2 regions of the Psychromonas sp. SR45-3 genome follow, and region 1 is predicted to be linked to the other one. Evidence: predicted binding sites of a transcription regulator. Region 1 holds the regulator's gene; the other holds the start of a gene.
What was found. The regulator ArgR, encoded in region 1, controls arginine synthesis, uptake and breakdown. The targets are predictions, from matches to a motif close to ANTGAATANNTATTCANT.

Region 1 (3,421 bases):
AGTTGGAATGCACTCAATATTCGTTTCCCAACGGCAAAACCAGAAATATTTGTACAAGCGGCTAATAAATATGATTTAGAAGATACCTATATTTATGCCATTACTCGTCGTGAAAGTAGTTTTGATGAATATGCAAAATCACCTGTTGGCGCAAGTGGTTATATGCAATTAATGCCTAAAACTGCAAAAGAAACGGCGCGTAAAATTGAGCTGACTGAATATAATGAAGTCTCACAACTCAACCAAGGTGCGCTTAACGTACAATTAGGTACGGCTTACTTTAATGGCCTATTAACACGCTATGACGGTAATCGTGTGTTAGCGACCGCAGCCTATAATGCTGGCCCGCATCGAGTTGATAGATGGGTAACGCCGGACAAGAAAAATGGCAATATTGGAATTGAAATAGATAGCTGGGTAGATACCATTCCTTATTATGAAACACGTGCCTATGTGCAAAGTGTTTTAGCCTATAACGTTATTTATCAGCATGTATTAGGCAAACCATTGAAATTTTTGAACCAAAAAGAGTTTTTAGGTCGTTATTAATGATGACTTAATAATAAATAGTTAGCTGTTAAAAGGCTATTAAGAAATGTTCTGTAGGGAGAAAACCTGCAGAACATTATTTACAGGTACTATTTGCAAGTATCTAGGTAGCCGTTTTTAAGTCTTCCTATTTTAATATTACTCTGCAGCATTACCGACTAAACATCGCCTCTAAATCTTACCTGCTAAACATCACTTTATAAAACGCTTAGGCTCTCTGAATATTCAGCATTGCCGTGATACGATTTATTGTTGATCCTATAAGTTGAATTTACCTAGAAGTAGAATTGAAGTCATAAATGCTTTTAATTGTTCCAGCAAGCATTATTTTGTTGGTTACCATCGCTGGTTTTGGTGTTGCTCTGGTCTATGTAAAGCGTTTGACAGTCGTTTTCGTCATTGATTTGACTACCTGTGGCTTTTGCTTCGGCTTTTAGCGTATAGGTGTGTGTAGAGGCGGATACAATACTAAAAGTATAGTACTGATTATTTGAAGGTAGACCCGCAGAGGATGCATTTGAGATGTAGGTCGGGTGAGTAATACGAAAACTGCTTTGTTCGATTTGTGCTTTAATCAGTTCGCTTTGAGCATCTGCTCGTCGTGTTTTTATAACAAGCCCTTGATAGGAGGGATAAGCGATGCCTGCTAATAGGCTTAAAATAGCAATCGCTATCAGCAGCTCAATTAATGTAAAAGCATGCAGTTTTTTTATTTTTAACTTTTTATTATTAACTATCAGCATAATCACCTACCTGTATAGTTTATGGTTAGCACCCTTATTTATTCTCGTTTCAGGGAGTAGATAAATATTCGAATAAGCGAGGAAGAGGGCATTGCCTCCCTCGTCATTTTTATTCATGAATACTTAATTGAATACAAGTTGCTTATTACTTGAGTTCAGATTGATAAAAGACCTAATTTCACTTTAAATCAATAGTAATGTTTACTTTAATCAAATAGTTTGTGCACAACAGCCAATGTTTCTTCTATTTTTTGCGTGTTGCTTGGTGCAATGTAGATAGTATCATCGCCGGCTATCGTCCCTAGAATACCTTCCGCTTTACTCATCGAATCTAATAAACGAGCGATCAGTTGTGCCGCACCTGGACTAGTACGAATAACAATTAAACTGTCGTTTCTATCGATATCTACAACCAAGTTTTTAAGTGGGCTGGTGGTCGTAGGAATACCTAGTTCTGCAGGTAAACAATAGACCATTTCACCCGTTGCATTACGTGTACGTACCGCCCCTGTTTTACTTAACATGCGGGATACTTTGGATTGATTAATATGAGTGAATCCAGCGTCGATCAAGGCATCGACAATCTCACTTTGCGAGCTTAAATGTTCTTTTTTAAGCAAGTCTTTAAAGAAGTCCATTAGTTCAGAGGTCTGTCGCATTTGTTAATTCCATAATTGCATTATAATAAAAGCCATATCTTAATCTAAATGCACCGTAGGTTAATAGATTAAATGTCACTTTTTCTGCATATTTATTCGTTTTTGACTAAGCGGTTCTATTTACATTGAGAGTCTCTACTTTATTGCTGGTACTTCTGCTAAAATTCGCAATAAATTGCCAATCCCAAGGATGATCCATTATGATCTCTGTTGCTCGCCTATTAGCGCTTATTATGTTTTTCTTTACTACTGCAATAAGCGCTGAGATCCTTCCTCAGATGCAGGTTAAATTTGCTACCGATAGTAATTATTATCCCTTTGAATACCTGTCAAAAGATAAAGAAATTAAGGGGTTTGATATTGATATTGCTAAAGCAATTTGCCACGAAGTTAATTTGCAATGCAGTTTTGAGCATCACCGCTTTGATGGTTTGCTACTAACCTTACCTTTTGGCCGATATGATGCTGTTATTGCCGCATTAGATATTACTGCTGAACGTTTAAAAACCGTCGACTTTAGTGATAGCTATTATAAAGTGCCCCCAGTTTTTATCAGTAAAGAGCCGCTGCAGGGGCAATTTTCACTCTCTGGGAAATTCATCGGCGTACAGGCAAATACTTCGAATCAAAATTACTTGATTCAATTTGCCAGAGAAAATAGTTACATCGTGCCTTATTTTTCATCTCAAGCTGCATTAGAAGATTTAAAGTTACAACGAATAGATGCCGTTTTTGCAGACTTTGCTGTGGTTAATGACTTTTTAAGCAAACAACTTTCGAGCCAACAAGAGACAGGCGGTTCATTAGTGATTAGCCGCACTGAAGAAGTCTTTATTAAAGAGTTTTCTGAAGGTTACGGTATTGCGGTAAAAAAAGGTAATGATCAGTTACGTGAACGTTTAAATGCTGGATTAAAACTTATTGTTGAGAATGGTACTTATGCCAAAATTTATCAGCAATACTTTCCTAATTAATTTTTGATAGCCTCTATTATTAGTTTTTAGAGTGCTTATCATTACCTTTCAAAATTTTTATCATTAATTATTCAAAGCGCTTATTATTAATTTTTAAAGTTTTAATATCAGCATTTTATAGAAAATAAAAGGCGTTTCTTTTTTACATTGCTCACAATTACTTAACATATTTCACACTTGCGTATTTATTCACTTTAGAATGACAAGGCTAATCTTATTTCCATTATCATTACAAATGCAAAATAAAGCATTTTGATTGGTAACGGCTATACATACTTAAACATTTTATTTCACTGGAGAAAAATATGAAAGTTGCTGTTCTTGGTGCTGCAGGTGGTATCGGTCAAGCGTTGTCATTATTATTAAAAACTCAACTACCAGCTGGTTCTGAGCTAGCATTATACGATGTTGCTCCAGTTGTTCCTGGTGTAGCGGTTGATTTATCACATATCCCAACAGCAGTTAAAGTTGAAGGTTTTGGTGCTGATGCGTTAGG
Region 2 (3,421 bases), on a different contig from region 1:
GTACTTTAAAGATATTACCCGCTAAAGGTGCCGGCACATCCTCACCTTCGGCATCAGCAGTCGCTGCAGGTGCAGCAGCGTTTGCCGCAACCGTTGTATTCACCTGTGCAGCATTAGCTTTAACTGGTGAAATACCGTCGATACTACCTTCTGGCCCCACTTGTACATTAAACAGCTGTCCATCAACTGAAACAGAGTAAGACTCTGGCGAATTTTTCGCTTTAGCAGGGGCATTAGCAACTTTCATATCATCAGCGCTTGGTACAGGCTCAAATGCATCAGGGTTATTGCGATTTTCTAAGAATTTAAGTCCGATTTCAGGGAACAACGCATAAATAAGAGCATCATCAATCTCATTGTCAGCAACTTTAACGCCTTTTTCAGCCGCTAATTTTTTGAACTCAGCTTCGATCGATGCCATTTCTGGCTTAAGATTATCCGCTGGGCGACAAGTAATTGCTTGCGCGCCATCTAATACTTTAGCTTGTAATTCGGCATTAACAGGTGCAGGCGTTGCGCCATATTCACCTTTTAATACACCAGCTGTTTCTTTAGTGACATTTTTATAGCGCTCACCCATCAATACATTGATTACAGCTTGTGTGCCAACAATTTGAGACGTTGGTGTCACTAAAGGAATTAAACCAAGATCTTCACGAACGCATGTAATTTCTTTTAATACTTCGTCCATCTTATCTGCAGCACCTTGCTGTTTAAGTTGGCTTTCCATATTAGTTAACATACCGCCCGGTACTTGTGCTATCAAAATACGTGGGTCAACACCTTTCAATTCACCTTCAAATTTCACATATTTTTTGCGTACTTCGCGGAAATAAGCAGAGATATCTTCTAGTTTATGTAAGTCCAACCCAGTATCACGCGGCGTACCCTCAACAATAGAAACTAATGTCTCCGTTGGTGAATGGCCGTAAGTCATACTCATTGAAGAGATAGCACTATCAATAATATCAACACCCGCATCAATCGCTTTTTGTTGAGTCGCTAAACTAAGACCTGTTGTTGCATGGCAATGCAAGGCTAATGGGATATTGGTGCAAGCTTTAATTTTTGTAACTAACTCTTCTGCAACATAAGGTTTTAATAAACCAGCCATATCTTTAATACAGATAGAGTGCGCGCCCATGTCCTCCAGACGTTTCGCCATATCAACCCAACCATCGATGGTATGGACTGAACTCGTCGTATAAGAGAGAGCCCCCTGAGCATGAGCACCAACTTCAACAGCCGATTTAATCGCCGTCTCAAAGTTACGCACGTCATTCATGGCATCGAAAATACGAAATACGTCTACGCCATTAGTATGTGCACGTTCGACAAACTTCTGTACCACATCATCAGCATAATGGCGGTAACCTAATAGGTTTTGGCCTCTTAACAGCATTTGTTGTGGTGTATTTGGCATCGCCGCTTTTAAAGCGCGAATACGATCCCAAGGATCTTCACCTAGATAACGAATACATGAATCGAAAGTAGCACCACCCCAAGTCTCTAAAGACCAATAGCCTACTTTATCTAATTTCTCTGCGATGGGTAACATATCGTCAATACGCATACGTGTTGCAAATAATGATTGGTGTGCATCACGTAAAACAACTTCGGTGATTGCGAGAGGCTTAGACATATTCACTTGCTCCTTTATTGATTCTTTGTCCATTAAACTGCTCGTGCTTTGCGGTATTGTTGCACTGCACTAGTGATCGCAGCGATTACTTGAGGGCTTACTTGTGTTTGATTAGCAGCTTGTGTAGCAACGGGTGCTTTACGCTTAGCTGAAATGACAGGTTTGTCTGCAGGGATATATTTAGCCATTAGATTTATACAAATAAATAATAAACCTAAAAACATATAAACAAATGCCATGCCGAGACCCAATAGCATAAATGCAGTGACTAAAGATCCTGTAATATCCATAAATGTACCCTTTCCTTTTCTAGATACACACTGAAACAGCCATTCAACAGATTAAAAATGAATATTTATTCATATCTAATAAGTATTTAATATGCTGTTAACAGTGAGTATTGAATACTGATCACGATTAAATCCATGTAAATAATAAACATCAACCACCAGATTACTTGATTTAATACGCGTTGAACATATGTATTTTCAGTAAAATAGTGTTTCACAGGCGCTTATTATAGTGGTTTTGGCTAAAAAATGAAAGCAATGGAATTTGACTCAACTTCCATAGTTTGCATTTAGCAATTAATAGTCTAGTAAAGGTGAAAGCAAGCGAGGTTAAACTTGTGACTTAAATATAAAATTAAGTGACTATTTATGCAAAATTATAAAAAAAACATGCATTTTTAGAGAGAAAATAAGTATAAAAAAAGAAATATAGTCATTTATTATGATTAAACATTCAAATAAAGTTGAATTTACAGGGACTATATAAGATTAAATAAAATAAGATGGAATAATAATAAAAGCGAAAAACTAAAGAAATGGTGCGGGTGAAGGGATTCGAACCCCTGACCGCCTGGTTCGTAGCCAGGTACTCTATCCAGCTGAGCTACACCCGCATGGTGCTTAATATTATTGGGAATAATATTAATAAGCTCTAAAAACAAAAAAACTTACTTTCGTAAGCTTGTAAAGAATGGTGCGGGTGAAGGGATTCGAACCCCTGACCGCCTGGTTCGTAGCCAGGTACTCTATCCAGCTGAGCTACACCCGCCGCGATATTCTTTATGTTTTTATTTCAATTCTTAAGCTCACCGTCTTTTCGTGCAAATAGAAAGATGGTGCGGGTGAAGGGATTCGAACCCCTGACCGCCTGGTTCGTAGCCAGGTACTCTATCCAGCTGAGCTACACCCGCTTTAAGAATCTACAAGAATGGCGGTGGAGGAGGGATTCGAACCCTCGAACAGGCTATAAACCCGTTACTCCCTTAGCAGGGGAGCGCCTTCGGCCACTCGGCCACCCCACCGTCGTCTTGTTGGCGCACATATTACTGTCTTCTGAAAACAAGTCAAACCTTTTTAGCATAATAATTTACTGCTTGCTTGCTAATTAAACAAACTGCTTGTTTTTTATCTGTTACGGTTGAATTTTAGACATAAAAAAAGAGCAATTAAGCTCTTCTTTAAATAACAGTTCACTGTCTATTCTGAACTGGCTGCGTTCTTTTCAGCTTGAATACGCATATAAATCTCTTCACGATGCACTGATACATCTTTTGGCGCATTAACACCGACACGTACTTGGTTACCTTTAACACCTAAAACAGTAACGGTCACGTTGTCACCAATCATAAGAGTTTCGCCTACACGGCGCGTTAAAATTAGCATATCCTGCTCCTAAATTATTTTTATTTCATTTCCGTTAACATGAGTATGGCTCACTAAACACTAAATTCATCTTTTATTTAGTGCTTAGTTCACAATTTCTATTTTT

Region 2: a site for ArgR is predicted at 1,989-2,006, ahead of H5084_RS12705 (OadG family transporter subunit). Genes of this name have one in related genera too.

What each region holds. Positions count from the first base shown of each region.
Region 1 covers NZ_JACJDP010000041.1:30,558-33,978, forward strand. Annotated here, with positions in the region: gene H5084_RS16460 (transglycosylase SLT domain-containing protein) at 1-549, shown strand, start outside; gene H5084_RS16465 (type IV pilin protein) at 855-1,292, opposite strand; gene argR (transcriptional regulator ArgR) at 1,499-1,951, opposite strand; gene H5084_RS16475 (transporter substrate-binding domain-containing protein) at 2,152-2,925, shown strand; gene mdh (malate dehydrogenase) at 3,231-3,421, shown strand, end outside.
Region 2 covers NZ_JACJDP010000023.1:14,738-18,158, reverse strand. Annotated here, with positions in the region: gene oadA (sodium-extruding oxaloacetate decarboxylase subunit alpha) at 1-1,642, opposite strand, end outside; gene H5084_RS12705 (OadG family transporter subunit) at 1,675-1,932, opposite strand; tRNA gene H5084_RS12700 (tRNA-Arg) at 2,470-2,546, opposite strand; tRNA gene H5084_RS12695 (tRNA-Arg) at 2,625-2,701, opposite strand; tRNA gene H5084_RS12690 (tRNA-Arg) at 2,767-2,843, opposite strand; tRNA gene H5084_RS12685 (tRNA-Ser) at 2,862-2,954, opposite strand; gene csrA (carbon storage regulator CsrA) at 3,130-3,315, opposite strand; gene H5084_RS12675 (aspartate kinase) at 3,414-3,421, opposite strand, start outside.